DNA from 2 places in the Agrobacterium sp. DSM 25558 genome. Region 2 is predicted to be linked to the other one. Evidence: predicted binding sites of a transcription regulator. Region 2 holds the regulator's gene; the other holds the start of a gene.
The links. The regulator HrcA, encoded in region 2, represses chaperone genes, less so after heat shock. The targets are predictions, from matches to a motif close to GTTAGCACTCNCNNNNNGNGAGTGCTAAC.
Positions count from the first base shown of each region.

Region 1 (16,167 bases), on a different contig from region 2:
GTAAGCATCACACGGCACTGTCGCACCGGAGCGAAGCGGCACCGTCTTATCGGCCTCGCACTCAGTTATCCTGTGTGTATTGGAGAGGAGCATGGAAACTATCCATCCGCCAGCCAGCGATATCGCTAGAAACAGGACGTACCCAAGAGGTCCCTTGGCCAATAGCCTAGGCGTTACGTAAAACGCAATTCCGACTGCAAACAAAAACACGATACCGGAAAGACCGAAAATAAGGAGAAACGGTGAGATAAACACAAGCGGACCGATGATGATGGCAGCATAGGGATTTTTCAATATCCAGCCTGGAAAGTCCCATTTTCGCTTCTCGGCAGGGGGAGGGTCGAACATCTTGCCAAAATATACAAGGGCATTGATGAGGACTATGGACGGGAAGCTGAAGACGGCGGAATACAGCAAGGCGGATAGAAAACTGACAGTGTTTGACGGTGCCGGCACAGGCAGGCTGATGATGTCGTAAACGCATGATCCTGCGGCAAACATAAGCACCGCAGCGACCAAAAGAAGCAGTCGTTCATAAAAGAGAGACGACGGGATCCTTGCGCGTACCGCCGCTGGCTCCGTTTCTGCTTCCGACACGTGAGCTCCGTCACTTTGGTTGCGTATTCTGTCCTGCTCTCGTTTGACGATATAGAGGCTCCGAAATCACCGCAACAAAAAAGGCGGCCCGCAAGGACCGCCTTTCCGTATTCCAAGAAGGTAAGACTTCTTAGAAGTCCATACCGCCCATTCCGCCGCCTGGCATCTGTGGCATTGCCGATTCCTTCTTAGGAAGTTCGGCAATCATGGCTTCTGTCGTGATCAGCAGGGAAGCAACCGAAGCTGCGTTCTGCAGAGCTGTACGAACAACCTTGACCGGGTCAACGATACCCATGGCAATCATGTCGCCATATTCAGAGGTCTGAGCGTTGTAGCCCCAGTTCTCTTCGTTCTTCTCGAGGATCTTGCCAACAACGATGGAGGCTTCGTCACCTGCGTTTTCAGCGATCTGGCGAACCAGCGACTGAAGAGCGCGGCGAACGATGTTGATGCCAGCTTCCTGGTCGTCGTTTGCACCCTTGACGGTGATCTTCGTGGAAGAGCGCAGAAGAGCAGTACCGCCGCCAGCGACGATGCCTTCCTGAACAGCAGCGCGCGTCGCGTTCAGAGCGTCGTCGATGCGGTCCTTGCGTTCCTTGACTTCGATTTCCGTGGAGCCGCCAACGCGGATGACGGCAACGCCGCCAGCGAGCTTGGCAAGACGTTCCTGCAGCTTTTCGCGGTCGTAATCGGAAGATGTTTCTTCGATCTGAGCCTTGATCTGCGCAACGCGGCCTTCGATGTCGGACTTCTGGCCCGAACCGTCAACGATCGTTGTGTTTTCCTTGGTGATCGAAACTTTCTTCGCCTTGCCGAGCATGTCGAGCGTGACGTTTTCAAGCTTGATGCCGATATCTTCGGAGATAACGGTACCGCCGGTCAGGATCGCGATGTCTTCGAGCATGGCCTTGCGGCGATCGCCGAAGCCAGGAGCCTTGACAGCAGCAATCTTCAGGCCGCCACGCAGCTTGTTGACGACGAGCGTAGCAAGAGCTTCGCCTTCAACGTCTTCAGCAATGATGACGAGTGGCTTGCCGGTCTGAACGACAGCTTCGAGAACAGGCAGCATGGCCTGAAGGTTCGAAAGCTTCTTCTCGTGGAGAAGAATGTAAGCGTCTTCCAGGTCAGCAACCATCTTTTCAGGGTTGGTGACGAAGTAAGGCGACAGGTAACCCCGGTCGAACTGCATGCCTTCAACGACTTCAAGTTCGGTTTCAGCAGTCTTGGCTTCTTCGACGGTGATAACACCTTCGTTGCCAACCTTCTGCATGGCTTCGGCAATGTCCTTGCCGACCTGCGTGTCGCCGTTTGCAGAGATCGTACCGACCTGTGCAACTTCTTCCGAAGTGGAGATCTTCTTGGCCTTGGACTGAAGGTCCTTGACGACTTCGGACACAGCGAGGTCGATACCGCGCTTGAGATCCATTGGGTTCATGCCGGCTGCAACAGCCTTGTTGCCTTCGCGAACGATGGCCTGTGCAAGAACGGTCGCAGTCGTCGTGCCGTCACCGGCGATGTCGTTGGTCTTCGAAGCAACTTCGCGGACCATCTGTGCGCCCATGTTTTCGAACTTGTCTTCGAGTTCGATTTCCTTGGCGACAGAAACGCCGTCCTTGGTGATGCGCGGTGCGCCGAAGGACTTGTCGATGATGACGTTACGGCCCTTAGGACCAAGCGTTACCTTCACTGCGTCTGCGAGAACGTCGACGCCCTTGAGCATCTTTTCGCGCGCTGTGCGGCCGAATTTAATTTCTTTAGCTGCCATTGTAGCAAACTCCCGGGCTCATTGCCCATTGGTTGTCATGGAAAGGTGAGAAGAACCGGCTAAATCAGCCGATAACGCCCATGATGTCGGATTCCTTCATGATCAGAAGGTCTTCGCCGTCGAGCTTGACTTCGGTGCCGGACCACTTGCCGAACAGAACGCGGTCGCCAGCCTTGACGTCCAAAGGAACGAGCTTGCCGCTATCATCGCGAGCGCCGGTACCAACAGCGACGATTTCGCCTTCCTGTGGCTTTTCCTTGGCGGTATCAGGAATGATGATGCCGCCCTTTGTCTTTGCTTCAGACTCAACGCGACGAACAACGACGCGGTCATGCAGCGGACGGAATGTTGTGCTTGTCATTAGTCTAATCCCTCGATCAAATGACCTGAACGAACCTCACAAAAAGGTCCGAGTGATGATTGTTAGCACTCCCTGTTGTGGAGTGCCAGCGAGACGGAGATAAGCAGGCTATGGGACTGAGTCAAGGACAGGCTGTCGGAAAAATTTCATGTAAAATGGTTACTACCGCCGTATGACAGAATTTTTACGCGACGATATTTCCCCTGCACGCCCTTCCTTTTTGGAGATGACCGCCGTGTTCGGTCGCATCGGCTTGCTGAGTTTCGGCGGACCTGCTGGACAGATCGGTCTGATGCACCGTGTGCTGGTGGATGAGAGGGGCTGGCTATCGGAGCAGCGCTTCCTCCACGCATTGAATTATTGCATGCTTTTGCCGGGACCAGAGGCACAACAACTGGCGACCTATTCCGGCTGGTTGCTGCATGGCAGGCGGGGCGGCATCGTCGCTGGCGCGCTGTTCGTTCTGCCGGGGTTTATGGTCATCGTCGCGCTGGCAGCAGCCTACGCGCTTTATCAGGATACGCACTGGTTGCCCGCGTTGCTGTCCGGCCTCAAAGCAGGTGTTCTGGCCATCGTCATGGAAGCGTTGCTGCGGGTCGCCAAAAGGGCGCTGACCAGCCGTTTTCTGGTGGGCATAGCGGCTGCTGCCTTCGTGGCTCTGTTCTTTTTCGGGGTTCCGTTTCCGCTGGTCATTCTGGCCGCCGGGCTTGTCTGCTTCTTAAAAGCAAGAGGCAACACACTGCCGCAAATCGAACTATTGGAGGTCGATACAGCCTCACCCTCATGGAAAAGGCTGGTTCGAGGCCTGCTGGTTGGTGTCGTGATCTGGCAATTGCCATTGCTGCTCTTGTGGGTCACTAGCGGACCAGGGACGCTCGTCGATCTGCAGATATTCTTTTCCAAAATGGCCGTGGTGACATTCGGAGGTGCCTATGCGGTGCTGGCCTATGTGGCGCAGGTGGCGGTGGAAACGCATGGCTGGATGATGCCGGGTGAGATGCTGGATGGGCTGGCGCTGGCAGAGGCGACGCCGGGTCCATTGGTGCTCGTCCTGTCCTACATCGGGTTTCTTGCCGCCTTCCGTCATCCTGGATTGTTCGACCCAATGACAGCAGGCATTCTGGGTGCCAGCGTTGCGGCATGGGCAACCTTCGTGCCGAGCTTCATGTTCATCTTCGCAGGCGCGCCTTATATGGAAAAGCTGCGCCATAACCGCCTGCTGTCGGCGGCGCTTTCGGCGATTACGGCGGCGGTTGTCGGGGTCATTCTCAATCTGTCCGTCTGGTTTGGCCTGCATGTGCTGTTCGGCGAGATCGAGCGGATTCCGCTTCTGCCCGCCGTCAATCTCCAGGTGTCGTGGCCAGTCTGGCAGACGCTCGATCTGTTTTCGCTTTGCCTGTTCATCGTCTCTGCCATCATGCTTTTCCGTTTGAAACTGGGCATGCTGCCGGTTTTGGGATTGTGCATCGCAGCGGGTTTCGTAAGGCTCTGGTTGACATAACCGGCCTGGAGTCCTGCTTTTTCGCTTGCCATCGCCATCCCGCTTTGCGATGTCACAGCGTGAATTCACGGAACGCTTGGAATTATTAAATGGCCCATCGCATTGCCACGCTTGGCGACATCACCGCTCAGTTCGACGTTATTCTGTCTGATGTGTGGGGGGTGTTGCACAATGGTGTGTCCGTTTTTCCGGATGCCGCTATTGCACTGGAAGCGGCGCGCAAGGCGGGCAAGACTGTGGTGCTCATCACCAATTCACCGCGCCCGGCGCCCGGCGTCATTGCGCAATTGCGGGCTTTCGGCATTTCCGATAGCGCTTATGACCGTATCGTCACATCTGGCGATGTAACGCGTGGTCTGATTGCCGTAGGGCCGAAAAAAATCTTTCTTCTCGGCCCTGAGCGTGACCTGCCGTTACTGGAAGGTCTGGATGTCGAGATCGCCACAGAAGCAGAAGCGACGGCCGTTGTCTGCACCGGCTTTTTCGATGACGAAACCGAAACGCCCGAAGACTACACGGATATGCTCAAGGGCTTCATTACTCGCTCCGTGCCGATGATCTGCGCCAACCCGGATCTGGTTGTGGAGCGCGGTGAGCGCATCATTCCCTGCGCCGGTGCCATGGCTGCCTATTATGAGCAGCTTGGTGGTGAGGTGCGTATCGCAGGCAAGCCGCATTCGCCGATTTATGAGGCGTGCCTTGCTGCGGCAAAAGAGGTTCGCGGCGAGTTTTCCAAAGATCGCGTGCTGGCCATCGGTGACGGTATGCCGACGGATGTGAAGGGTGCCATCGATGCAGGCCTCCAGCTTCTTTATGTCAGTGGCGGCATTCACGCGGCGGAATATACGCTGAATGGCGAGACCGACGAGGCTCTGATGAATGCTTACCTCAAAAGCCAGAACGCAGCCCCCGGCTGGTGGATGCCGCGTCTCGCTTGAGAACAGAGTTTGCCCATGACCGTTTTTCATCGCAACGAGAAGAAAGAACCGCTGCCGGATAACCTCAAGGGCGGCCTGGTTGCCATCGGTAACTTCGATGGTGTGCACCGCGGCCATCGTGCCGTGCTGGACCGTGCGCTGGAGTTGGCGCGGGCTCGTAACATTCCGGTTTTGGCCCTGACATTCGAACCGCATCCGAGAACGGTGTTTCGCCCGGAAACGCCGGTGTTCCGGCTGACGCCAGCCCCAGTCAAGGCACGGTTGCTGGCGGCCGAAGGCTTTCAGTCCGTCATCGAATATCCGTTCGACCGCGATTTCGCGCAGCGTTCAGCAGAAGATTTCGTCAAATCCGTCCTGGTCGACTGGCTGGGTGCCAGCGCTGTCGTCACCGGCTTCGATTTCCATTTCGGCAAGGGTCGCGAAGGCGGTCCGGCATTTTTGATGGAAGCCGGTCGTCGCCATGGTTTCGACGTGACGCTGGTGGATGCCTTCCGCGATGAGGGCGCCGACGTCGTGTCGTCCAGCCGCATCAGGGAATTGCTGTTGCAAGGCGACGTTGTGGGTGCCGCAGGCCTGCTGGGTTACCGTTACACAGTCGAGGCGGAAGTGATTGGCGGGCAGAAGCTTGGCCGCACGCTAGGCTACCCGACCGCCAACATGGCCTTGCCGCCGGAAACGGGACTGAAGCCCGGTATCTACGCGGTACGGTTCCGCCGCATGGATGGCAGGCTTTATGACGGCGTGGCCAGCTTCGGCTATCGACCCACCGTTACGGATAACGGCGCGGCGCTGCTGGAAACGTTCGTTTTCGATTTCTCCGGCGACCTCTACGGCGAGTTGTGTTCGGTATCCTTCTTCGGCCACCTGCGCGACGAGTTGAAGTTCGATGGGCTAGAGCCACTGGTGGCGCAGATCAAACGAGATGAGGAAGAGGCGAGGGCGCTGCTTGCAGGCGTCAAACCGCTGGGCGAACTGGATGCGTTGATCGCTTTTTGAAACCGATAGCACTTGCGCAGCATCTATTCGCTTTTCAAATGCTGGAAAAACACATAAACAGTCGCCCATGTACAAATTTCGGTTGACGTTCATATCCCGAATTATTGGCCCGGCCTTTCGCGCGCAGTAAGCAGCCGAAAGGTCCGGGATTTCGGCGCTTGCCTTGAGCGCCCTCCGCTTTAGCCCTCTTGCACTCAAGACGGCGTGACCCTGAGATTGTTCTCATTCGGGGCGCCGCATAACGGTATGATCATGAACGACACCGCACAGACGATCGACTATTCCAAAACGCTATACCTACCGCAGACGGATTTCCCCATGCGCGCCGGTCTGCCGCAGAAGGAGCCGGAAACGGTTGCCCGCTGGCAGCAAATGGGGCTCTACAAGAAGCTGCGCGCTTCCGCCGCTGGCCGCGAAAAATTCGTGCTGCATGATGGCCCTCCCTATGCCAACGGCAACATCCACATCGGCCACGCGCTGAACAAGATCCTTAAGGACGTCATCACCCGCTCGTTCCAGATGCGCGGTTTTGACTCGAACTACGTTCCCGGCTGGGACTGCCACGGCCTTCCCATCGAGTGGAAGATCGAGGAAGCCTACCGCGCCAAGGGCAAGAACAAGGACGAGGTTCCGATCAACGAATTCCGCCAGGAATGCCGTGAGTTCGCTGCTGGCTGGATCGAGAAGCAATCCGCCGAGTTCAAGCGTCTCGGCATCGAGGGCGATTTCGAACAACCCTATACGACCATGAACTTCCATTCGGAAGCCCGGATCGCTGGCGAGCTATTGAAGATCGCCAAGAGCGGACAGCTTTATCGTGGGTCGAAGCCGGTCATGTGGTCGGTTGTCGAGCGTACGGCTTTGGCTGAGGCCGAGGTCGAGTATGCCGATGTCGAGAGCGACATGATCTGGGTGAAGTTCCCTGTCGCAACGTACGATTTGGGTTTCAATCCTGACGCGGCTGCTTCGGTCGCTCGAAAGGATGAGCTTCGCTCCGATCTTTATCATGCATCCGTCGTCATCTGGACCACAACACCTTGGACCATCCCCGGCAACCGCGCGATCTCCTTCTCCTCGCGCTTCCCTTACGGCTTGTTCGAAGTCGAATCCGCTGAGAACGACTTTGGCCCACAGCCCGGCGAAAAGCTGATCTTCGCGACCAAGCTGGCCGACGAAGCCGCCAAGAAGGCAAAGCTGACATTTAAGCTCGTTCGTCCTGTCACTGCGGAAGAACTGGCTGCGATCACCTGCGCCCATCCGCTGGCCGACCTTGGCTACGACTTCGCCGTCCCACTTCTCGACGGCGATCACGTCACCGATGATGCAGGCACGGGCTTCGTCCACACAGCACCAAGCCACGGTCGCGAAGACTTTGACGCGTGGACCTCTAAGGCTCGCGAAATCGAAGCGCGTGGCATTTCGTCCAAAATCCCGTTCCCCGTTGGCGATGATGGTTTCTACACCGAAGATGCCCCCGGTTTCGGCCCATCGGCTGAAGGCGGCGCTGCCCGCGTTATGGACGACAACGGCAAGAAGGGTGACGCAAACGAGCGCGTCATCAAGGCGCTGATCGCGGCCAACAATCTGTTTGCCCGTGGCCGTCTGAAGCACAGCTATCCGCATAGCTGGCGCTCCAAGAAGCCGGTCATCTTCCGTAATACGCCACAATGGTTCGTATATATGGACAAGGAACTGGGCGATGGCACCACGCTGCGCTCGCGCTCACTGTCGGCCATCGACGATACCCGTTTCGTGCCTGCCGCTGGCCAGAACCGCCTGCGCGCCATGATCGAAAACCGCCCGGATTGGGTGCTGTCGCGCCAGCGCGCCTGGGGCGTTCCCATCGCCGTCTTTGCCGATGAGCATGGCGAAGTGCTGCTGGACGAGGCCGTAAACGCCCGCATTCTGGAGGCCTTCGAGGCCGAAGGCGCGGACGCATGGTTTGCCGACGGTGCCAAGGAACGTTTCCTCGGCAACGACCATGATCACGCCAAGTGGCATCAGGTGCGCGATATCCTCGACGTCTGGTTCGACTCGGGCTGCACGCACACCTTCACGCTGGAAGATCGCCCAGACCTGAAATGGCCTGCGGATGTCTATTTGGAAGGCTCCGACCAGCATCGTGGCTGGTTCCACTCGTCGCTGCTGGAAAGCTGCGCGACGCGCGGTCGTGCGCCGTATAACGCTGTCGTCACCCATGGTTTCACCATGGATGAGCAGGGTCGCAAGCAGTCCAAGTCGCTCGGCAACGTGGTGGCTCCGCAGGATGTGATGAAGGAGTCCGGTGCGGATATCCTGCGTCTGTGGGTCATGACCACGGATTACTGGGAAGACCAGCGTCTGGGCAAGGCCATCATCCAGACCAATGTCGATTCCTATCGCAAATTGCGCAACACCATCCGCTGGATGCTGGGCACGCTGGCGCACGACAAGGGCGAAGAGATTGCCTATGCCGATCTGCCGGAGCTGGAAAAGCTGGTGCTGCACCGTCTGTCCGAACTGGATACGGTCGTGCGCGAAGGCTATGACGCTTTCGAGTTCAAGAAGATCACTCGTGCGCTGATCGATTTCGCCAATGTCGAGCTGTCGGCTTTCTACTTCGATATCCGCAAGGATGCGCTCTATTGCGATGCGCCGTCGTCGCTGAAGCGTCGTGCATCGCTATCGGTCATCGCAAAGCTGTTCGATTGCCTCGTCACATGGCTTGCCCCGATGCTGCCGTTCACGACGGAAGAAGCGTGGCTTTCGCGATATTCCGACGCGGAATCGGTCCACCTCGTGCAGTTCCCGCAGATTCCAGCCGAGTGGAAGAACGAGGCGTTGGAAGCCAAGTGGGACAAAATCCGCAAGGTGCGCACGGTCGTAACAGGCGCCCTGGAAGTCGAGCGCCGTGAAAAGCGCATCGGCTCGTCTTTGGAAGCGGCTCCTGTGGTGTATGTTGCCGATCCCGAACTTCTGGCAGCGCTTGAAGGTCAGGATTTCGCGGAAATCTGTATCACTTCGGGCATCTCGGTCGCATCGGGTGAAGGCCCGGCAGAGGCCTTCCGTCTGGGCGAAGTGCAGAATGTTTCCGTCGAGCAGAAGCTGGCCGAAGGCCGCAAATGCGCCCGTTCATGGCGCATCACTACAGATGTCGGCTCGGACGCTGCATTTCCCGATGTCTCGGCGCGTGATGCCGCTGCACTCCGCGAATTGGGTGTAGCCATTTAAGAAAAGTGCCGGATGAATTGCACTTTGGGCGTTCATCCGGTAAACCTGCCTGAAAATGGCCGGATTTTAGCACCAATGCGGGCTGCCGGTCGTCTGGACGGCTTGGGCGGAAGGGTTTCCATGAGCATGACGCAGAGTTTTCGCATGTATGGCACGATTGCGGGCGCAGTGACTGTTGGCCTTGCGCTGAGCGCATGCACCAGCCCGACCTACGGCACGGGAAAGACTTCGGCTGAACAGCTGGTGGACGATCTTGGTAGCGCCACGTCGATTACGGGCAACCAGGACAAGCGTAACCTGAAATACAATCCGCGCCCCGGCCTCGTTGTGCCAGCACAGGCACGCGCAGATCAACTGACGCAGCCGCAGCAGAGCCTTGCCAACCGCGAAACCAACCCGCAATGGCCGGAAACACCGGAAGAGGCGCGCGAGCGTCTGCGCCAGGAAGCCGACGCCAACAAGGACAACCCGCATTATCGTTCACCGCTTCTCGCCGGTAACGGCACCAACGGTCAGATGACCGAAAGCCAGAAGTGGGAAGCCTTCCGCAAGGCCAAGGCCGACGCGCAAGGCGGCACCGTCGTGAATAGCAACCAGCGCAAATTCCTCACCGACCCGCCGGTTGAATACCGCAACTTGCCACAGGATCAGTTGGCTGACCTGGGCGAGCCGGAAGCGAAAAAAGAAAAAGAACGCAAGAAGAATGCAGCCATGGCCAACACTGGCAAAAGCTGGTGGAACCCGTTCCAGTAGGGGATTTTCTGGTTTGTGAGGCGGGTATGAACTTGCCTACGTCGTTGTCTTAAGGTCACGGCAAACTCAACCTCCGTCATCCTCGGGCTTGACCCGAGGATCTAACGAACCCCTACGTCAACGTGGTTAGATCCTCGGGTCAAGCCCGAGGATGACGTTGAGTGTGGGGCGAGCGTAGCAACCGCTCCAACCCCACCTACACTCCGCTATCATTCCGCTTCCCTTGAAAAAACCCACGCAAAATCTTCGCACTCTCCATCTCCGCCAAACCTGAATAAACCTCCGGCGCGTGGTGGCAGGTGGGCTGATTGAAAAACCGCACGCCACTTTCCACCGCGCCACCTTTGGGATCGTTCGCGCCATAATACAGGCGGCGGATGCGGGCAAAGGAGATGGCGGCGGCGCACATGGTGCATGGCTCTAGCGTGACGTAGAGGTCGGCGCCGGTCAGCCTTTCCTGGCCCAGTTCCTCGCATGCCATGCGGATAACGGCGATTTCGGCATGGGCAGTCACGTCGTTCAGTTCGCGGGTTCGGTTGCCGGAACGGGCAATGATGCGGCCATCCAGCACCAGCACGGCACCGATGGGTACCTCGTCACGGGAGCCCGCTGCTTGCGCTTCGGCAAGCGCCAAGTCCATGAAATGCGTCGTTTCCGCCATAGTTCGTGCAATTTCCTCTTAACCAGTGCCGCGTGACCTGATAGGACACGCCAAACAACAGGCAAACAACAAATGACATTCAAAGACAAGCCGAAGCGCGCTGGGGCTAAGACATTCGATCGGGATAGCAAGCCGAAGTCCTCCGGCAAGCCCGATGCCGCGCGCGAGAAAAAGCCGTTCGTGGCAAAAACGGAAAGCGCTGTCGCGGAGACCGCAGCGGCAAAACCCGAGCGTATTTCCAAGATCATCGCCCGCGCAGGTGTGGCCTCGCGCCGCGATGTCGAGCGGATGATCATGGAAGGTCGCGTCTCGCTGAATGGCGTGAAGCTTGACAGCCCCGTCGTGAACGCCACCCTCGATGACAAAATCGAGGTTGATGGCGAACCGATCCGTGGTGCCGAGCGTACGCGCCTTTGGCTCTACCACAAGCCGTCAGGTCTGGTGACAACCAATTCCGATCCGGAAGGACGTCCAACCGTTTTCGACAACCTGCCGAAGGAGCTTCCGCGCGTCCTGTCCATCGGGCGTCTGGATATCAACACCGAAGGCCTGCTGCTGCTGACCAATGATGGCGGTCTGTCGCGCGTTCTCGAACTGCCGACCACCGGCTGGCTGCGCCGCTACCGCGTTCGCGCCCACGGCGAAGTCGATCAGGCGGCACTCGATAAGTTGAAGGAAGGCATCGCTGTCGATGGCGTGCTCTACGGCGCAATCGAGGCGACGTTGGACCGCACCCAGGGCCGTAACGTCTGGATCACCATGGGTCTTCGCGAAGGCAAGAACCGTGAAATCAAGAACGTTCTCGGCGCTCTCGGCCTTGAAGTGAACCGTCTTATCCGTATTTCCTATGGTCCCTTCCAGCTTGGCGACCTGCCGGAAAGCCAGGTCGTGGAAGTGCGTGGCCGTATGCTGCGTGACCAGTTGGGTCCACGCCTCATTGAAGCGGCTGGTGCCAATTTCGATGCGCCGATCTATGATGCGGTTGGCGATGAAGACGAGGCCCCAGCTCCGCGTCCCGTCAAGTCCGAATGGACCAAGCGAGGTGCCGCGGAGCAGAACCCACGCGGTGGCAACTTTGCCGAAAAGCGAGATAATCTTCGCGATGGCGCGCAGGGAAAGCCGGATGGCAAACGTCCAGGCAAACCTTTCGCCAAGGGCCGTGATGAAGGTCAGGAAGATCGCGGCCCCAAGCGTCCACCAATGGGCAGCAACCGCACGGCCAATGTGTGGATGGCACCGGGTGCCAGGCCAACCCGCGACGGCAAGGAACGCAAGTCTTACCGGGATGAAGCCGAAAGCGTCTTCAAACCATCAGCGGAAGCCGATGCCCGGCGCGCGATCGTCAGACACAAGGATGTCGATGGCGAATGGATCCGCGCCGACAAGCCCGCGCAGGATGAAAGCCGTGGACGCGGCAAGGGCGGCGACCGTGGAGACCGCGGCGGCAAATCCTTTGGTGATCGTCCCGCCCGTGGTGGCGAACGCAGCGACCGCCCGTTCGGTGACCGCAAGCCACGTGAAGGCGGCGACCGTGCAGAGCGCCCTCGTGGCGAACGGTCGTTTGGGGACCGCCCGGACCGTGGCGGCAAACCTTTTGGTGATCGTCCCGCACGCGGCGGCGAACGCAGTGAGCGCCCCTACGATGACCGTAAGCCGCGTGAAGGTGGCGACCGCGCAGAGCGTCCTCGTGGCGAACGGTCCTTCGGGGATCGTCCAGACCGAGGCGACCGCCCCGCGCGTCCAGAAAGATCATTTGGCGACCGTCCGGCGCGCACTGGTGAACGCAGCGAACGCCCCTATGGCGACCGCAAGCCCCGTGAGGACGGAGATCGTCCACGCTCGGATCGTCCTTTCGGTGACAAGCCCCGTGGCGCAAAGCCGTTTGGCGATAAGCCGCGCGAAGGCAGGCCCTCTGGCGGCAAGCCGGGTGGTTCTGCAGGCAAGCCAGCGTTCGGAAAACCGCGCGGCGAGCGCTCCGAAGGCGGTTTTTCGGGCAAGGGTCCCGGAAACAAGGGACCTGGCGGCAGCGGTCCCGGTGGCAAAGGTCCGGGTGGTAAGCCGACTGGAAGCAAACCGACTGGAAACAGGGGAATGACGCGTAATGCGGATCGTAGGCGGTGAGTTTCGCGGCCGGTCACTGGCCGCTCCGAAATCGAATGCAATCAGGCCGACTATCGATCGTACGCGTGAAAGCCTCTTCAATATCCTGAGCCACGCTTATCCGGAAAGTCTGGATGGGACGCGGATTCTCGATGTCTTCGCCGGAACAGGCGCGGTGGGGCTCGAAGCCCTGTCGCGTGGTTGCCGCGTTGCCCTGTTCGTTGAAAACGGCGTCGAGGGCAGGGGTCTGTTGTGGGAAAATATCGATGCTCTCGGTCTGCACGGTCGTGCGCGCATTTTGCGCCGCGATGCCACCAAGCTCGGCAGCGTGAATAATATCGAGCCCTTCGATGTCTTGTTTGCAGACCCACCCTATGCTCAGGGGCAGGGCGAAAAAGCCTTTGTAGCGGCGCATCTCGGCGGTTGGCTGGTACCGGGTGCTTTGGCCATTCTCGAAGAACGCGCGGATGTCCTCGTGACGGTCGATCCGGCGTTCAAGCTGATGGAAAGTCGCACCTTCGGGGATTCCATCATGCATTTTTACCGCTACGAGCCTTGATACGTCTTTGCAGGCGGTGATGCACGAGGTTGCAGTCGTGCGTCACTCTCCTGTCGTCTTTGTGTCATAGAGCGGGAAGCGAAATGACTTGAAGGAGAGGCCGCACCCGTGGCTGAAAAGAAAAAGAAACTCTCTGGCAAAAAGCGTAAACGCGAAGAAGCTGCCAGAGAAGCCCGCGTAAAAGAAGTCCGCGATCCGACATTCGCGCTGGCCCTGGGTGGTGGTGGCGCACGCGGCATCTGCCATATCAATATCGTTGAAGCGCTGGATGAGCTCGGTATTCGTCCCACAGCCATTGCCGGTTCGTCCATCGGTTCCATTATCGGTGCCGGCATGGCCGCTGGCATGAGTGGCCGCGACATCAGAGAATACACGCTGGAACTGATGGGCAAAAAGGGCAGCGTTGCCAACAAGCTCTGGAGCCTCGGCCCTGCCTCCATGCGCCACGCCGTGTTCGGCTTTCGCCTGGGACAGTTCAATCTGGAGCTCGTTCTCGATGCTCTGCTGCCATCTGCGATGCCAAAGACCTTCGAAGGGCTGAAAATCCCGCTGAAGGTGACGGCAACAGATTATTATGCGCAGTCGGAGGTCATCGTCGAAAGCGGCGATCTGCGTCAGGCGCTTGCAGCTTCCTCGGCCATTCCCGCCCTGTTCATGCCCATTCGCATGAATGACCGCATCATGATCGATGGCGGAATTTTCAATCCGGTGCCTTACGATCATCTGCTGGATAAGGCGGATATCGTGATTGCGGTGGACGTGGTCGGCGGGCCGGAAGGCGATGGCACGACGATGCCCAGCCGTTTCGAGAGCCTGTTCGGTGCCAGCCAGTTGATGATGCAATCGGTGATCTCGTTGAAGCTGCGCATGCACCCGCCACATATTTTCCTGCGCCCGCCGGTCAACCGTTTCAAGGTGCTGGATTTCCGCAAGGCGCACGAGGTGCTGGCCGAATCCCAGGTCAGCAAGGACGATCTCAAGCGCCAGATCGAGATGCAGGTGGAGCTTTATCATCGAGGCCACGGCGTGGACGTGTAGGCATTTCCCTCAATTACCGGTGAAATGCCGCTTTGGCCTTGATGCGGCAGGTGCGCCGCAATAAATGAAGGTCAACGAAAGGCTTAACCCATGTCCTCAGATATCGATTCCTCCAAGCTTCTCGAGCGCGCTAGCGAACTGGTTGATATGGCCCGCCGCGCTGGTGCCGATGAGGCGGATGCCGTCATCGTGCGGTCGCGGTCGCAATCCGTCGGCGTGCGGCTCGGCAAGGTGGAAAGCACCGAGTCATCCGAGAGCGATGATTTTTCGCTGCGCGTCTTCGTCGGCAAACGCGTCGCCAGCGTTTCGGCCAATCCCGGTTTCGACCTGAAGACATTGGCGGAACGTGCGGTGGCCATGGCCAAGGTGTCGCCGGAAGACCCCTATGCCTGCCTTGCGGACAGCAACCGGCTGGCAAAGTCTTACGATGATCTGCAATTGTTCGACCCAACCGAAGTTTCCGCTGACCAATTGCGCGAAGCAGCGCTTGCGGCGGAAGAAGAGGCGCTCGCCGTTCCGGGCGTTAGCAATTCATCAGGTGCCGGTGCTTCCAGCGGCATGGGTGGCATGGTGCTGGTCACCTCGCACGGTTTTTCCGGCAGCTACATGGGCAGCCGCTTCGGCCGCTCCGTCAGCGTCATCGCCGGTGAGGGCACCAAGATGGAGCGCGATTACGACTATGACAGCCGCCTTTATTTCGCCGATCTCGACAAGCCTGAAGACATCGGCCGCCGCGCGGGTGAGAAAGCAGTCAAGCGCATTAATCCCCGGCAGGTCGATACCGGCAGCAATATAACCGTCGTGTTCGACCCACGCATCGCCCGCGGCTTTGTCGGCGGCATTGCCGGTGCCATCAATGGTGCGTCGGTTGCGCGCAAGACCAGCTTTCTGCGCGACAAGATGGGCCAGCAGGTTCTGAAAAAGGGCCTTGTTATCACCGACGATCCGCAGATCGTGCGCGGCGCGTCGTCGCGTCCTTTCGATGGTGAAGGCGTGCGCGGCGAAAAGCTTGTCATGATTGAGGACGGTGTTTTGAAGCACTGGTTCCTCTCGACATCGACCGCCCGCGAAATCGGTCTGGAAACCAACGGACGCGGCGTGCGCGGCGGAACGTCCGTGTCTCCGTCCTCCACCAATCTGGCGCTGGAGCCGGGCGATATCTCGCCGGAAGATTTGATCGCGCAGGTCGGCACCGGCTTTTATGTGACCGAACTGATCGGCCATGGTGCCAATCTGCTGACGGGCGAATATAGCTGCGGCGCAAGCGGCTTCTGGATCGAGAATGGCGAAAAGGCATTCCCGGTCTCCGAGGTGACGATCGCCTCCAACCTCAAGGATATGTTCATGCGGCTGACCCCTGCAAACGACATAGACCGCAAATTTGGCGTTGCTGCACCGACGATCGCTATCGAAGGCATGACCATAGCGGGACGCTGATAGCACCATTCATCGGTTGCTTTGGGGACAATGGCCGGTGCATGTTGATGCACCGGAGACAGCGAAATGAACGACAATAAAATGACAGATGTTGCAGGAGCCGACTGGAGTTCCGATCTCGGGCTCATTCTGGATGCCGCCCGCGAGGCTGGTAGAGTTGCGATGACATTTTTTCGCAAGGATCCTGAAGTCTGGTGGAAAAAAGGCCATTCGCCCGTCAGTGCTGCGGATTACGCCGCGAACGAAGCTCT
Region 1 covers NZ_FMUD01000002.1:199,995-216,161, forward strand. Annotated here, with positions in the region: gene DSM25558_RS03450 (hypothetical protein) at 1-597, opposite strand, end outside; gene groL (chaperonin GroEL) at 728-2,362, opposite strand; gene groES (co-chaperone GroES) at 2,427-2,723, opposite strand; gene chrA (chromate efflux transporter) at 2,896-4,224, shown strand; gene DSM25558_RS03470 (TIGR01459 family HAD-type hydrolase) at 4,314-5,162, shown strand; gene DSM25558_RS03475 (bifunctional riboflavin kinase/FAD synthetase) at 5,178-6,158, shown strand; gene ileS (isoleucine--tRNA ligase) at 6,411-9,368, shown strand; gene DSM25558_RS03485 (hypothetical protein) at 9,495-10,121, shown strand; gene DSM25558_RS03490 (nucleoside deaminase) at 10,318-10,782, opposite strand; gene DSM25558_RS03495 (pseudouridine synthase) at 10,855-12,903, shown strand; gene rsmD (16S rRNA (guanine(966)-N(2))-methyltransferase RsmD) at 12,884-13,441, shown strand; gene DSM25558_RS03505 (patatin-like phospholipase family protein) at 13,649-14,479, shown strand; gene DSM25558_RS03510 (TldD/PmbA family protein) at 14,570-15,916, shown strand; gene DSM25558_RS03515 (3'(2'),5'-bisphosphate nucleotidase CysQ) at 15,998-16,167, shown strand, end outside.
Region 1: groES (co-chaperone GroES) is a predicted target of HrcA. The motif match lies at 2,785-2,813, and genes of this name have one in related genera.

Region 2 (16,167 bases):
ACTGGTCAGGCAAAGCTGGAAAGCTGTGGTGGGCCAGTACGCATCATGCTCGACCCGAAATCGCAGAAAAAGCAGTAGTTCGTACCCCGTGAAGATACAATCTATCTCAAAGCTGTTTGGCGCTGGTTCCGCGCGCGCACCCGAAACGGATGGCGTTGCCGGTGACAAGTCGCGTTATGACGGCACCTTGATCGCTCAAGGCCTGACAAAAACCTACAACACCCGCCGCGTCGTCAATGGCGTATCGCTCGTGGTTCGACGTGGTGAGGCCGTGGGCCTGCTCGGGCCGAACGGAGCCGGCAAGACGACGTGTTTTTACATGATCACCGGCTTGGTTCCGGTCGATTCCGGCAAGATTGCCATTAATGGCAACGATGTCACCAACATGCCTATGTATCGCCGTGCGCGGTTGGGCGTCGGGTATCTTCCGCAGGAAGCATCCATTTTTCGCGGATTGACCGTCGAAGACAATATTCGCGCCGTTCTGGAAGTGCACGAGCGCGACGAAAAGAAGCGCAATCGCAAGCTCGATGAGCTCTTGGAAGAGTTTCATATTTCACAGCTACGCAAATCTCCTGCCGTCGCCCTTTCGGGTGGCGAGCGGAGACGTCTGGAAATCGCCCGCGCTCTGGCAACTGATCCGACATTCATGCTGCTGGATGAGCCGTTTGCAGGCGTCGATCCGATCTCCGTCAGCGATATTCAAAACCTGGTGCGCCACCTTACAGCGCGCGGGATCGGTGTTTTGATTACCGACCATAATGTGCGTGAAACATTGGGGCTCATAGACCGGGCGTATATTATTCATGCTGGCGAGGTGTTGACCCACGGTCGAGCATCAGAGATCGTCAACAACGCTGATGTTCGTCGCCTTTATCTGGGCAATAATTTCAGCCTTTGAGCCGTGACTTAGAAAAAGTGCTGCCTGCGATGCGTTCGCAGCAAAGATTCTTTCTCCTCACCCCGAGTTGAGCTTGACCAAACAAAAATAAAAAGCAATTTTTGGGCCAAGTTAGACTTTGTCGCCGATCTTTTTTCAAAAAATAGGGCGAAAAGTGGGTTTATGGGAGTTTAGCGTCCGCCATGGCCTTGTCCGCCAGTCTTCTGCTGCGTCAGAGTCAGTCTCTGGTCATGACCCCGCAACTGATGCAGTCCATACAACTGCTTCAGATGACGCATATCGAGCTGACGCAATTCATCGCGCAAGAGGTCGAGAAGAACCCGCTGCTGGAAATTGTAGCAAATGATAGCGATTTAAGCGGCTCTTCTACCGCCAATTCGGACAGCGTAGATGAATCTGGCCCAGCCCCTGAACAGTTTGCCGAGAGCCCTCCCGATCCTGAAGAATGGTATGGTGACCGTGCGAGCAGCCTGAATGAACAGCTCGACACGAGTTTCGAAAATGTTTTTCAGGACGATGGAGCGCCGTCGAAGGCGGATGCGCCCGAACTCATCGGGCAATGGAAATCCATGCCTGGTGCGGACTCCGCTGAGGCTTACGATCTCGACGATTTCGTCGCCAGTAAGCAGACCCTTCGCGACCATATTGGCCAGCAACTCCCCTTCACCATCTCTGTGCCCACGGACCGTTTGATTGCGGACGCGCTGCTCGATCACTTGGAAGAGACCGGCTATATCCCCGCAGAGGCCCTGCATGATGTTTCAGGTCGGCTTGGTAAATCCATAGCCGAGGTCGAAACTATTCTTACCGCTCTCCAGACACTCGATCCGCCAGGTATTTTTTCAAGGACGCTTTGTGAATGCCTTTCCATTCAACTTGCGCAGAAAGACCGTCTTGACCCCGCAATGCGCGCATTTGTCGGAAATCTCGAGCTTCTGGCCAAACGTGATTTTGTCTCGCTCAAACGCCTGTGTGGCGTTGGAGAAGAAGACCTTCTGGACATGCTGGCTGAAATCCGCTCGCTGAATCCTCGGCCAGGTGCGGGTTTTGAAACCGGGATTTCGGAAATCATCGTGCCTGACATCATTGTCAGGCCAGCAAGTGATGGCAGCTGGCTTATCGAGTTGAACCCGGAAACGCTGCCGCGCGTACTGGTCAACCAAACCTATTTCGCCCAGGTTTCGAAAATCAAGGCACGCAACGGCGAGGATGGTGAGTTTCTGTCGGAATGCATGCAGACAGCCAGCTGGCTGACCCGTAGCCTCGACCAGCGCGCTAAAACAATCATGAAGGTTGCCAGCGAAATCGTGCGCCAGCAGGATGCCTTTCTTATCCATGGCGTCGACCATTTGCGTCCTCTCAATCTCAAGCAAGTGGCTGATGCCATCAAGATGCATGAGTCCACCGTTAGTCGCGTCACCTCACGCAAATACATGCTGACGCCGCGCGGACTGTTCGAGCTCAAATACTTCTTCAGTGTTTCCATAGGATCGGTGGAGGGCGGCGACAGCCACTCGGCAGAGGCGGTGCGCCATCGCATCAAGTTGATGATTGCGCAGGAAGCACCCGATGGGGTTCTGTCGGATGACGAAATTGTTGAAAATCTGAAAAAAAATGGCGTTGAGCTGGCGCGGCGAACGGTCGCAAAATATCGTGAAGCCATGAATATTCCCTCGTCCGTACAAAGGCGGCGAGAGAAAAAAGCGATGGCGAAAATCGCGATCGCATAACGAAAAATTAATATATTTCAAACTGTTAATAATCTTAATTGACTCTTCATGCCGCCAAGGCTAGAAGCTCGCCGCACGGGTGGCAGGGGCTCACCAACGTTAAAGTGCTCGTTGTGTTGAGGTGCCAAGCCGGAATGAGACCGAAACGGACTCGAAACGCTTGGATGAGCGCTTGGCTTGACGTAAGCTGGTATACGCAAATCACTGAAGAAGGAAAAATTCCATGAGTGTGCGTGTATCTGGTAAACATATGGATATCGGCGAATCGTTCCGTCAGAGGATCGAGGACAACATTAGCCTGGCGATTACCAAATACTTTGACGGGGGGTATTCTGGCCAAGTAACCGTGGAGAAATCCGGGCCACGCTTTTCAAGCGACTGCAAAATCCATCTCGATACCGGGGTTGTTTTGCATGCTGCAGGCGAGGCCAATGATCCACAGGCAAGTTTCGATGCGGCAGCTGCACGAATTGAGAAGCGGCTTCGCAGATATAAGAGAAAGCTAAAGGATCACCACAACGGTGCGTCCGCCAACAGCATCCTCGAAGAGTTTCCTTACACGGTCATGGATGCCGTGCCTGATGAAGACGAGGAAGTGCCTGAAGATTTCGCGCCGACTATCGTTGCTGAAACCTCAAAGCAGGTCAAAACGATGACGGTCGCAAGTGCGGTCATGGCGCTTGATATGACAGATGAGCCGGTGCTGCTGTTCCGCAGCCCTGCCAAGGAACTGAATATTGTTTACCGCCGCAACGATGGAAACATCGGCTGGATTGATGCGGCAACGATAAAAAGCTGAATAGTCTGACAGAACGAAAGGGAGTGCGGCCCTCATCGGCGGCACTCCCGGTTCGTTTCGATGGCATGAAGGATAAAAAGAATGGCGTTGGCAGATTTGCTGCAACAAGATGCAATTATTCCCGCCCTCAAGGTCAATTCCAAAAAGCAACTCCTTCAGGAACTGGCGGCGAAAGCCGCGCGGATCACCGGAGTGCCGGAACGGGAAGTTTTCGACGTCATATTGCAGCGTGAGCGGCTTGGCTCGACAGGTGTCGGTCATGGCATTGCTATTCCGCACGGAAAACTGGCCAGCATCAATTCCATCGTCGGTGTCTTTGCCCGCCTCGATAATCCGGTCGATTTCGAAGCGCTGGACGACCAGCCCGTCGACCTCGTCTTTCTTCTGCTAGCACCCGAAGGTGCCGGCGCTGATCACTTGAAGGCACTGTCGCGCATTGCTCGTGTGCTGCGCGACCCTGAACTGGTGGCCAAGCTACGTGCGACAGATTCGGATACCGCCATCTACACCTTCCTCAATCAGGAACAGGCAACCGCCGCCTGATATGGGTGGCGACGACCCAACCAGATCTCCAGACGTGGCCAATAACCAGACGCGCGGCGTGAGCGAAGACAACCTTCCTGTTTTCGCGCCCGCGCTGAAACAGCGGATGGCCTTCTCATTAGGCTGGTCTGAGCGGACAAAAAATCTTCCTCGCTGGAAGGAAATTGCTCGCGCCAAGCTATGGGAACTTACCCTCCAAAATCCGGTACAGACGGATTTCGCCTCTGAAATTATGGATGAGGTGGATCGCGGAGTTTATTTCGCTCGCAAGTTGGCATTTAATCTTACGAACGACAGTCGCGTCGTTTCATTGTTGCTGATGCCGAAAGGCACAGGCCCGTTCCCTGCTGCCGTGATGTACCATGACCATGGGTCGATGTTCGACATCGGCAAGGAAAAGCTGATCGAAAGCTGGGATGACAAGGCGAGGCTGAAAACGTCCAAGACATGGGCGGAGAGATTTTTCTCTGGGCGATATCCGGGTGACGAGCTCGCCCGCCGAGGTTACGCCGTGCTGGCAACAGATGCATTGGGCTGGGCCGATCGTGGGCCACTGGCCTATGATGCGCAACAGGCGCTTGCGGCAAATTTCTTCAATATGGGAAGCTCTCTGGCTGGTCTCATGGCGTTCGAGGACACGCGGGCAGCAGATTTTCTGGCAAGCCTGCCGCAGGTCGATCAGCAGCGGCTTGCCGCGGTCGGCTTTTCCATGGGCGCATTCCGGGCATGGCAGGCGGCGGCACTGAGCGACAGGATCAAAGCGACGGTAGCCGTCAACTGGATGGCGACGGCAAAAGGGTTGATGGTGCCGGGAAACAACCAGCTGCGGGGCGGGTCAGCGTGGCACATGACCCATCCGGGCCTGCTGCAATATCTTGACCACCCCGATGTTGCGAGCCTTGCCGCACCAAACCCAATGCTGATCTTCGCCGGAGCGGCGGATACACTCTTTCCTCCTGCATTGGTAAAAGATGCGTTCGAAAAAATGCGGTCGGTTTGGGAAGCATGGAACGCGCTGGATCGCCTCGAAACCAAACTATGGCCAGGCGGTCATGTCTTTACGGCTGATCAACAGGATTATGCCTATGACTGGCTGGATCGCCAATTTGGCAGGTAACGTGTCCATCATTCCAGCGAACAGTTGGAATGATGGACACTGTTTCGTTAGGCGTCTGTTTCGTTGACACTGCTGGTGCCTGGTTCTGCCGTCGTCGGCGTTTCACCCTTTGGGCCACCCTTGGCAACGCCCACCATCGCAGGACGCAGAACGCGATCGCCAATGGTAAAGCCAGCCTGCACCACCTGCACGACCGTATTGTTCGGCACCGCGGTATTTGGAATCTCGAACATGGCCTGATGGAAATTAGGGTCGAATTTTTCGCCTTCGACATTCATTTTGCGAACGCCGTGACGCTCGAGTGCCGACAGCATCGACCGCTCGGTCATATCAACGCCTTCGATCACACCGGCAATGGCGGCATCAGCATTTTCTTTGAGCTCGGGTGGAATGGTTTCCAGCGCCCTGCGCAGATTGTCGGAAACCGCCAGCATGTCGCGGGCAAAACCCGAAACGGAATAGGCCTTCGCGTCCTTTACCTCACGCTCTGTGCGGCGACGCAGATTGTCCATTTCCGCAGCAAGGCGCAGAAATTTGTCGCGCAGATCTGCATTTTCCGCCTTCAGCACCTCAACAGGATCGGGCTCGGCCTGCTCAGGCGCCGCGTTCTCAACTGTTGCACCTTCGGCTCCCTCGTCAACGAGGTCCGCGTCAGGTCCGGCTTTGTTGGTCTTATCGGTCATGACGTTACTCCAGCTTTGCATATGTTCATGGCTTGCGCCCGATATCGAACTTTGCCATGCGAAAATCAAGGCTTGCGGGAAAAAGCGCCGCCTTTTTGACCAGTGTTTTTAGAATCAGCGTCGTTTGCTCGAAAGCCGCGCCATGATTTGCGCGGTATAATCCACCATCGGGACAATGCGAGAGTAATTCAACCGCGTCGGCCCAATGACGCCGACGGCACCAACCACACGATTATCGTCGTCCCTATAGGGTGCCACGATCAACGACGAGCCCGAAAGGGAGAAGAGCTTGTTTTCAGAGCCTATGAAAATCCGGACCCCGGAACCGGTTTCGGCCAGATTGAGGACTTCGATCAGGTTGTCCTTGCGCTCGAGATCATCGAAAAGCAGGCGAACACGGTCTATGTCTTCCTCACCGGCCAGACCTTCCAGCAGATTGGAGCGGCCGCGCACGATCAACCGGCCGAGCTTGTCCTCATTATCGCCGGACCAGACGGCAAGCCCGCGCTCGACCAGATCCTGCGCCAATGTGCTGAGCGCGGTCTGAAGCTCAGTCTTCTGCTGCAACAGCTGCGTGCGCAGCTCCGGCAATGTCTGGCCGGACAGGTGCGCATTGATGAAGTTGGCCGCTTCCGTCAGTTGCGAAGGTGTGATGCCGGCAGGCAGGTCGATGATGCGATTTTCAACCTGATTGTGGTCACCCACTAGAATGGCGAGGCCTTTTGTCGGCTCCAGCCGAATGAATTCCACATGCTTCAGCACCGCATCGCTTTTGGTGGTCAGAACGAGCCCCGCACCGCGTGACATGCCCGACAGCATGCGGCTGGCTTCCGTCAGTAACCCCTCGATGGGCTGCTCACGGCCAGAGACGGGGCCAATTTGACGATCGATGCTGGCGCGCTGCTCTTCCGGCAGGTCACCTACCTGCATGAAGGCATCCACGAAGAAGCGCAGCCCCGTCTGCGTCGGCAGGCGGCCCGCGCTGATATGCGGCGAATAGATAAGCCCCAGTTCCTCGAGATCGCTCATCACGTTGCGCACGGATGCGGGAGACAGCGACATCGGCAACACGCGTGACAGACTACGGGATCCCAACGGTTCCCCGTTTTCAAGGTAGCCTTCGACAATGCGACGGAATATCTCGCGTGAACGATCATCCAGAAGCGCACCCGGTTCTTTTCCGATTGGAGGAGAGATGCTCATTGCGTCCGTTCTTCGTCCCGTCAGTTCATCAATGGAATATAGTCGCTCGCGCGCTTAAGTAAAAACGGAAATTCCGCATCTACCGTACCCTTGCCCGCTTTTCCTTTGCAAATCGGTCTGTGCAGCCTTAGAAGGCGGAGATCAAAACGGAGACGAACCATATGCGGCCTTCAGGCAGAAAAATCGATCAGATGCGCAAAGTTTCTTTCGAGCGCAACTTCTCCAAGCATGCCGAGGGTTCCTGTCTCGTAAAATTCGGTGATACGCATGTTCTCGTCACCGCCAGCCTTGAAGAAAAGACGCCACCATGGCTGCGCAACAGCGGCAAAGGTTGGGTGACAGCCGAATACGGCATGCTGCCGCGCTCCACGCATGAGCGCATGCGTCGCGAAGCTTCATCCGGCAAACAGGGTGGCAGAACACAGGAAATTCAGCGCCTCATCGGCCGCTCCCTGCGTGCCGTGGTTGATCTTCAGGCGCTGGGCGAGCGCCAGATCAGCATTGACTGCGATGTCATTCAGGCAGATGGCGGCACGCGCACCGCTTCCATCACTGGCGCATGGATTGCCCTTCACGACTGCCTAAAGTGGATGGAAACCCGCAACATGATCAAGGTCGAGAAGGTCCTGAAAGACCATATTGCTGCCATCTCCTGCGGTATTTTTGCCAGCCAGCCGGTGATCGATCTGGATTATCTGGAAGATTCCTCTGCCGAAACCGACGCAAACTTCGTCATAACAGGCTCCGGTGGCATCGTTGAAATTCAGGGCACAGCTGAGGGCGCGCCTTTCAGCGAGGAAGAATTCCTAACGCTGCTGGGCCTTGCCAAAACCGGCTGTGCGGAACTCGTTGAGCTGCAAAAGCAGGCAATTGGCTGAACCGGGACAGACAGACCATGCGCAAGCTTGAAACCAGAACCATTGTCGTTGCCAGCCACAACAAGGGCAAGATTGCCGAAATCGCTGATCTCATCGGTCCTCTCGGCTTTTCCGCCAAATCGGCTGCCGAGCTGAATTTCGCAGAACCCGACGAAACAGGCACGACGTTTGAGGAAAACGCAGCGATCAAGGCATTGGCGTCCGCCAAGGCATCCGGTCTGCCTGCCCTTTCCGACGACAGCGGTCTGGTAATCGACGCGCTCGACGGCGATCCCGGCGTCTACACTGCCAATTGGGCGGAAACGGCTGACGGTACACGCGATTTTGCGATGGCGATGCAGAAAGTGGAAGATGCGCTTCAAGCACGCGGCGCGACCGATCCTTCTGCCCGCACCTGCCGCTTCGTCAGCGTTTTGTGCCTTGCATGGCCGGATGGTCATACCGAATTCTTCCGTGGCGAAATCGAAGGCACTGTTGCCTGGCCACCCCGTGGTGTCAGCGGCTTCGGTTATGATCCGATTTTCCAGCCGGAAGGACACGAGACGACATTTGGCGAAATGAGTGCTGAAGAAAAGCATGGCTGGAAGCCTGGCGATGAGCAGGCGCTTTCGCACCGTGCACGTGCGTTCAAGACATTCGTCGAAACCTGTCTCGACGCATGATGACCGATCTTGGGAGCAGGCTCTCCCCTGCCCCTAGCACCTTCATGTTGCCGGACACGGGTGAACCGGGTTTCGGCCTTTATGTGCATTGGCCATTTTGCGCCGCCAAATGCCCCTATTGCGATTTCAATAGCCATGTCCGTCACCAGCCGGTGGATCAGGATCGTTTCGTCGCTGCTTTTCTGCGGGAAATGGAAACGATGCGCCAATTGAGCGGCGCAAAGATCGTCACCAGCATTTTCCTGGGCGGTGGCACGCCATCGCTGATGGACCCGCAGACAGTGGGTGCAATTCTGGATGGCATAGCCCGTTTCTGGCATGTGCCAGATGGAATCGAGATTACGATGGAAGCCAACCCATCCAGCGTGGAGGCAGAGCGCTTTCGCGGCTACCGCGCCGCTGGCGTCAACCGCGTATCCATGGGTGTGCAGGCACTCAACGACCGTGACCTGAAATTTCTGGGCCGCCTGCACGATGTGGCCGATGCGCTGAAAGCCATCCGGCTAGCCCGCGAGATTTTTCCACGCATGTCGTTTGACCTCATCTATGCCCGCCCGAAACAGACGGTCGAAGAATGGGAAAAAGAGCTTGTCGAAGCCATTTCCTACGCGGTCGATCACCTCTCGCTCTACCAGTTGACCATCGAGGAAGGTACGGCGTTTTACGGCCTGCACAAGGCCGGCAAGCTGATCGTGCCGGATGGAGACCAGTCCGCGCTTCTTTACGAAGCAACACAGGATATTACCGCGCAACACGGAATGCCAGCCTATGAGGTTTCCAACCATGCTCGACCCGGCGCTGAGAGCCGTCACAACCTGACATACTGGCGTTATGGCGATTATGCCGGAATTGGCCCAGGCGCGCATGGACGACTGACCAAAGGCGGCGCAAAACTTGCGACCGCCACCGAACGCCACCCCGAAACATGGCTGCAAGCCGTCGAGCGCGATGGCCATGGGATGGTGGATCAGGACATGCTGGATGTCGAGGAGCAGTCAGACGAATTGTTGCTGATGGGCCTGCGCCTGCGCGAAGGCGTGGATCTCGCCCGCTGGAGCGACCTTTCCGGGCGCGATCTGGACCCTGATAAGGAAGATTTTCTACTGAAACACGGCTTCATCGAACGCCTCGGCAACTCCCGCTTACGCTGCACGCCATCCGGCATGCTCATTCTGGATTCAGTGGTGGCTGATCTGGCGTGTTAACGCTTGCCTCAAAATCATCCTTTTTCAATAAGATGTGATGTGCACAGTATTGGGGAGGTGACTTTGTTCAAAACAACAACTCTTATTTTTACAGCGTTTCTGTCCACGGCGGCTTTGGCCGAAGAACAGAATTTTACAATTTCAGGCGGTCAAGTAAGCGTTCCCGTGGGTTTGACCGTGCAGGTTAAATCCGTTGTTGTTGGCGACGACGCGACAAAAGTGCGCCTGCGAGCGAGCTTCGACAGCCATAAGACGAACTTCATCAACATGAACGACAGGGAAAATGCCTATCTGTCTTGGGCCGACGGCGATCAAGGCCGTCTTCATATGCGCCAGATCAGCAGCAATAAATGGATGCGGGTTTCCAACGCCAAGACGATGGAGGGCGACCTCGTCTTTCCCGGCACCATTCCAGCCGAAGTCACAAATGTCGTCCTGTTTTTCAATCCCGGCAATTCCGGTGATGATACCAATGCGCCGGGCGTGACCATTCCTCTGGAATTGAAAAAATGAGGGTCGCGTTGTGCTCAGCGCTTCTTCTTGCAACACCAGCCGCTGCATCCGTCTACACCGTGACGACGGGCATCGATTCGGTCAGCGATCAGCAGTCCACTTTCGAAGAGATGACGTTTCCGGCTTCGTCTTTTGCTGAGCAGGAAGAGCCAAGCACCGGCGACTTCTCTTCGCAGACCTCCACCTTCGAATTGCAGGATATGGACGAAGATATGCGGGTGAAGACGCAGAGTCGTTTAACAGAGCTGGGTGCGCGTCAGGAGGATGGCCGCATCATCGTCAATCTGCCAAGCGACGTTCTTTTCGATTTTGATAAGTCTGAAATCCGCGCGGATGCCCGCTCCGCTCTTACCAAACTGGCGCAAGTCCTGGGTGCGATGGACAAAAGCGACGTCCAGATCATCGGCCACACCGATGCCAAGGGCAGCGATGTCTATAATGATCGCCTGTCCGAGCGTCGTGCCGCATCGGTCAAAGACTGGCTTTCGGAATACGGCGTCATGTCAAAAATGACGACGGAGGGCAAAGGCGAACGCTTTCCCGTCGCGCCGAACCAGACTATGAGTGGCGGGGATGACCCGCAGGGACGCCAGAAAAACCGGCGCGTCGAATTCATCATCGGAGAACGCTGACATGGCCCTGATCACCTGCCCGGAATGTGAGGCAAAGATTTCCGACAAGGCCTATGCCTGCCCCTCTTGCGGATATCCGATGGCAACGCCACCAAAGGGTCAAAGCGCCTGGCCCTCCGTTGTTGGTGGCGTAGCGGGCAGCTATATTTCGGCGCAAATGCTCGCATCGATTATCGTCGGCAGCGTCGCGATGATTAGCTTTGCGGCCATTATGATTACGCTGGCCGTGCAATAGGCCTTCACTCCACCGGGTCGACCGCATCCCCCGACTTTGCCTTGCGGGCAATCTCAGCGCTTTCACGTCGCAGCGGAGCGCCAATCGGGCAGATATCCTGCACGAACCCGGTCAGGCTATTGGCAAGCGTGTCCGATATCTGCCTGTAATAGACGTACTTCCCCCGCTTTTCCGAAGACACCAGTCCTGCATGCTCAAGCAACTGTAAATGCTGCGAAATCGATGGTTTCGACATCTCGAAACGAGCGGCGATATCGCCTGCATTCATCTCGTGATGCGCCACATAGGCCAAGATTTTGCGTCTGACGGGAGAGGCAAGCGCCTCGAAAATCAACTGAATAGACATGCGTCTTTCTATCATTAATCAATTAGACAATCAACTAACTGTTGACAGGATTATAATTAGTTGATTACCTAATTGTAGAAATGAAGGAGATCAGATCATGCATATTCATTCCCAATGGGTTTTCAATTGCGCTCCCCACCACATCTGGCCGCATTTTCTGCACGCCAAAATGGACAACTCCAACCCGTTCCTGTTTCGCTTCGGCATTCCCAAGCCCGTCAGTTGCAAGGTTCTGGAAGGATACGGCGCGCTGGGCAACACCCGCCAGTGCACGACGGATCGCGGCACCATCGACCAGCGCATTCTTGATTATGTACCTAACCAAAAGCTTCGTTACCGCATGATCGGCAGCACCGTCTGGTGCAAGAACTGGATCGGCAATCTGGAGGATGAATTCACCTTGGTTCCGATGGGTCCGAACCTCACCCGCGTCGAGCGCCGCAGCGAATTTGTCGCGCACGGATTGTTGGCACCGGTCAAGCAACTGGCACTGTGGATCGCCTTGAAACAGGCCCACCGCTACGCTTCCAAGAACTGGCGCAGATTGAGCAGCGAGGCGTAAGACGCAGAGCAGCAGCGGGAGGTCGTGCCATGAGGGATCCGAACGTCCTGGCTCGCGTCATATATTGTCTGGAAATTCTGTTCTTCGCAGCGCCGTTCTACCTGACCTATGGTCTTTTGGCCGTTATTAGCGCTCCCTTTGCAGGCTTGCTGATCCTGTTCAGTCCGGTTTGGTTTACTTCGTATCTGGTCGATGCAAATGGCGAGGTAAGGCAGGGTGTTTTCGCAAGTGTCGTCATCATCGCAATCGCAACTCTGTCCTGGACCGGTGCGATCGCCCTATGGAAATTGGCGAAGCTCTCGTACATTTATGTGTTCAAGGGCGCGCAGGAACTCTTGAACCACCGGCGTGACTTCCGCATCGGCCTTTATTGCGGCCTTGCGCCGCTCCTTTTCACCACGCTGGTCATGGCGTCCATTGTTGTCATTGACGGTTGCTGGACAAGTTTACCCTATGCCATCATTGGCGGCAGCATGTTGCTGTTCCCCGTCACCCATCTTTGGATCGCGATGCGCGGTCCAAAATGACAAGCCAAAAAGTGTCATAAAAGCAGAAACGGCCAAGTTTCCTTGGCCGTTTTGTCGTCAGGCATTATTTTCGTTGATTAACCGCTTCAACAACTCGACCTCGTGGCCGAGTTTCGTATCGCCACCAATCAATTCTTCGATCTTGCGCACGGCATGCAGAACCGTTGTGTGATCGCGTCCGCCAAAACGGCGACCGATTTCCGGAAAGGAGCGCGGCGTCAGCATCTTGGCAAGATACATGGCGATCTGGCGCGGCTTGACGATGACGCGGGTGCGGCGGTTGGAGACCAGTTCCTGGCGGGACACATTGTAGTGTCTAGCGACGATGCGCTGGATATCTTCGATGCGCACGCGTTTTGGCTCACCCGTGCCCACGAGGTGCGCCAGAAGCTCGTCCACGCGCTCCACCGAAAGATTCGGCTCGAAAGAGCGGCGGAAGATCAGCTGGTTGAAAGCGCCTTCCAGTTCACGACCACTGGCCGTTACGCTGCGGGCAACGTGAGACACGATCTCTTCGGGAATGTCGAAAGCGGGATCTTCCTGACGGGCGGTCGCGATACGCTGGGTGAGCATTTCGTGACGCATATCATAGTCTGGACCTTCAACTTCGATGGCCATGCCGCCCTGAAGACGCGAACGGACGCGTGGATCGAGCGATTCCAGTTCCCATGGCGCGCGGTCTGCAGCCACGACCACCTGCTTGGCGCTGTCCAGGAGCATGTTCAACAAATGGCAGAACTCGTGCTGGATCATCTTGCCTTGCAGGAACTGCATGTCATCGATCACGAGAAGATCGATGTTGCGCAGCGTGTCTTTCAGCGTCAACGCATCGTTGTCGCGGATCGCGGTTGCGAAACGCCACATGAAATATTCCGCTGTCAGATAGACCACGCGTGGATTGCGCGGGCTGTCGATGGCAGCGTTGGCGATGGCCTGCAAAAGATGCGTCTTTCCGAGACCAACACCTGCATGGATAAAAAGCGGATTGAAGCGCACCGCACCGGCACCGGCTTCAGCAATCGTCTTGGCAGCGGCAAGAGCCACACGGTTGGACGAGCCTTCAACGAAGGTATCGAAGGTGAAGCGGCTATCCAGTGGCGATCCGAACAGTGGACCGGAGCCCGAATGGCGCATCGAAGATGACGACGTGCTGGGCAGCTGTGCGTTTGCAGAGGGCTGCGGCGGAATGAAAGGCTTTGCTCTTTGTGCCGTTGTGCTGACATCCGATGCGGAAGGAGCACGCTCATCGACCTGAACGGGCCGCGCTGGACGGCTTGCCGAGCGCACCAGAATTTCCACCTTCAACACATCGGCATCCTCGCTCTGAACCAGCGTGGTGATGAGATCGATGTAACGGTTATTGATCCAGGACTTCAAAAATGTCGTCGGAACGGTAAAACGCACGACGCTCTTGGAAACGGAATGAATTTTCAGCCGTGCAAACCAGCTTGCGTAAACTTCGGGACCAACCTGCGCCTTTAGCCGCGCGCTAAAACGTTCAAACAGCGCGTCATGCTTCATATCTTGCTTGTCCCCTGCCGCATCAGTGCCAGCCGCATCACATGCCTTTGGTGTGCGGTCCCCATTTGCCACCGCACCCATCACCAAATTCAATTGCATATTGCCGCCTTTCAAATTGCCAATCATAGCCCGACGAACCAAAGTCCGTCTGGGATACCCCTCGTCTATTATTCCCTCTCGGACATTCCCCTCGAAAGATATGTCCTCAAGTCATTTGTATCACCGCGAGCCGGTTATCCCACTTCTTCATCATCATGGAGAGGCCTGCGATTACTCAACAAAAACTCCACAACACAACTTTAACATACATCAACCAGACACAGGTTCGCTTTCCCGCAACCCGTTGGATTGCGGCCAAACCGGCCTTGATACCTGAAAAAACGAACTCAAACAGAACTCGTCCGAAAGGAGCATATGCCTTCGATACTCAAGGATCGAGATAGCTTGTGGATAGAAATCCTTGCCCCTTGTCGAGATGCATTTAGGCAGGATCGGGGGTGGAGATCAATGGCGATTTTTCTGCGAAACGGAAGATCGACCATTGACTCACACAGGCCATTTTGCATCGTTTGGACGGCTGTCTGGAGAATCTCTTATGAATCAATGAGATTCAATTTTCTGGTTTTTCCATAGCCTGATTTGATGGAAAAATAAAAAATCTCTTGACTCACCCTTTCAGCAACCTCTCGTAAGGTAAGGGTGGAAGCTTTTGAGAGACCTTTTGTAAGTCATTGTTTTTACAATCATTTCTCCGTCATCGCTGTGACGCAGAAGTGTCATGTCAAAAGTCGAAACATTAACAAGTCGTTAGAAACAAAAAAAGCCCGGTCAAACGACCGGGCTTTTTGTAGTAAATTTGTATTAGCCGGATTAGGCAGAAAGTGCCTTAACACGCTGTGCCAAACGAGACACTTTGCGGTCTGCCGTGTTGCCTGGCATCACACCGCGAGTAGCGGCGCGCTGGATCTCAGGCTGTGCTACCTTCAGGGCTTCAGCCGCGACTGCGAGATCACCGGATGCGATGGCTTCTTCGACCTTGCGAATGAAACCACGAACGCGCGAACGGCGAGCCTTGTTGACTTCAGTACGGCGAGCGATCTTGCGAGTCGCCTTTTTCGCCGAAGTTGTATTGGCCATGTATGCCTCTCTTCGAATTCAAACCAAAATCCGCAACCACAGGATCAGGTCTGTCGAAGACCTCGCGTTCCAAAGAGTGCGGGAGTAATTGGAACAAGCCGGATGGCTATTCCTAACCGTGGGCGGGCATATAACCCTAAAGCCGCTGCCCGTCAACGCGCATTTTCAGCAAAAACGCTGATATTGCGAATCCTCGCGTCGATCTAGCCGAAAAATGCAGAGTGATTTTCTGCCATATCCATAGACGGAGACTAGCGATTTTGAAAGGCAGGTTTCCTCTTTTCCACAAAGGCCGCCATACCCTCTTTCTGGTCCTGCGTCGCAAAAAGGGACTGGAACAGACGGCGCTCGAAACGCAGGCCTTCACTCAAGGAGACCTCGAAGGAGCGATTGACGCTCTCTTTGGCCATCATCACCGAAGCGCGAGACAGTTTTGCGATCACGCTTGCTGCTTCCAGCGCCTCGTCCAGCAACCGTTCCTGTGGCACGATGCGGGAAACGAGCCCTGCCCGCTCTGCTTCGGCAGCGTCCATCATTCGGCCCGTCAGGACGAGGTCCATGGCTTTGGCCTTGCCAACCGCCCGTGTCAGTCGCTGCGAGCCGCCCATACCGGGAATAATGCCCAGCGTGATTTCCGGTTGGCCAAACTTGGCGGTGTCTGAAGCGATGATGAAATCGCACATCATGGCGAGCTCACACCCGCCCCCCAATGCAAAACCCGACACGGCTGCAATAACCGGCTTGCGGCTGGCCGCCACCTCGTCCCAACCACCCAGGAAGTCGCCGAGATAGGCATCGACAAAATGCAGTGACTGCATCTCCTTTATATCGGCACCTGCGGCAAACGCTTTCGGGGAACCGGTGATGACGACGGCACCGATGGAATCATCGGCAGAAAACGACGATAATATGTGACGCAACTCCTTGAGCAGGGTCGAGTTCAACGCGTTCAATGCCTGTGGCCGGTTGAGAG
Region 2 covers NZ_FMUD01000003.1:78,211-94,377, reverse strand. Annotated here, with positions in the region: gene DSM25558_RS04130 (LptA/OstA family protein) at 1-78, shown strand, start outside; gene lptB (LPS export ABC transporter ATP-binding protein) at 113-901, shown strand; gene rpoN (RNA polymerase factor sigma-54) at 1,084-2,631, shown strand; gene hpf (ribosome hibernation-promoting factor, HPF/YfiA family) at 2,855-3,430, shown strand; gene ptsN (PTS IIA-like nitrogen regulatory protein PtsN) at 3,512-3,973, shown strand; gene DSM25558_RS04105 (dienelactone hydrolase family protein) at 4,008-5,090, shown strand; gene grpE (nucleotide exchange factor GrpE) at 5,138-5,773, opposite strand; gene hrcA (heat-inducible transcriptional repressor HrcA) at 5,888-6,976, opposite strand; gene rph (ribonuclease PH) at 7,138-7,854, shown strand; gene rdgB (RdgB/HAM1 family non-canonical purine NTP pyrophosphatase) at 7,872-8,516, shown strand; gene hemW (radical SAM family heme chaperone HemW) at 8,516-9,721, shown strand; gene DSM25558_RS04075 (hypothetical protein) at 9,725-10,234, shown strand; gene DSM25558_RS04070 (OmpA family protein) at 10,231-10,866, shown strand; gene DSM25558_RS04065 (zinc ribbon domain-containing protein) at 10,868-11,101, shown strand; gene DSM25558_RS04060 (metalloregulator ArsR/SmtB family transcription factor) at 11,106-11,447, opposite strand; gene DSM25558_RS27685 (SRPBCC family protein) at 11,545-12,009, shown strand; gene DSM25558_RS04045 (hypothetical protein) at 12,039-12,536, shown strand; gene dnaA (chromosomal replication initiator protein DnaA) at 12,594-14,057, opposite strand; gene rpsT (30S ribosomal protein S20) at 14,928-15,194, opposite strand; gene DSM25558_RS04030 (enoyl-CoA hydratase) at 15,446-16,167, opposite strand, start outside.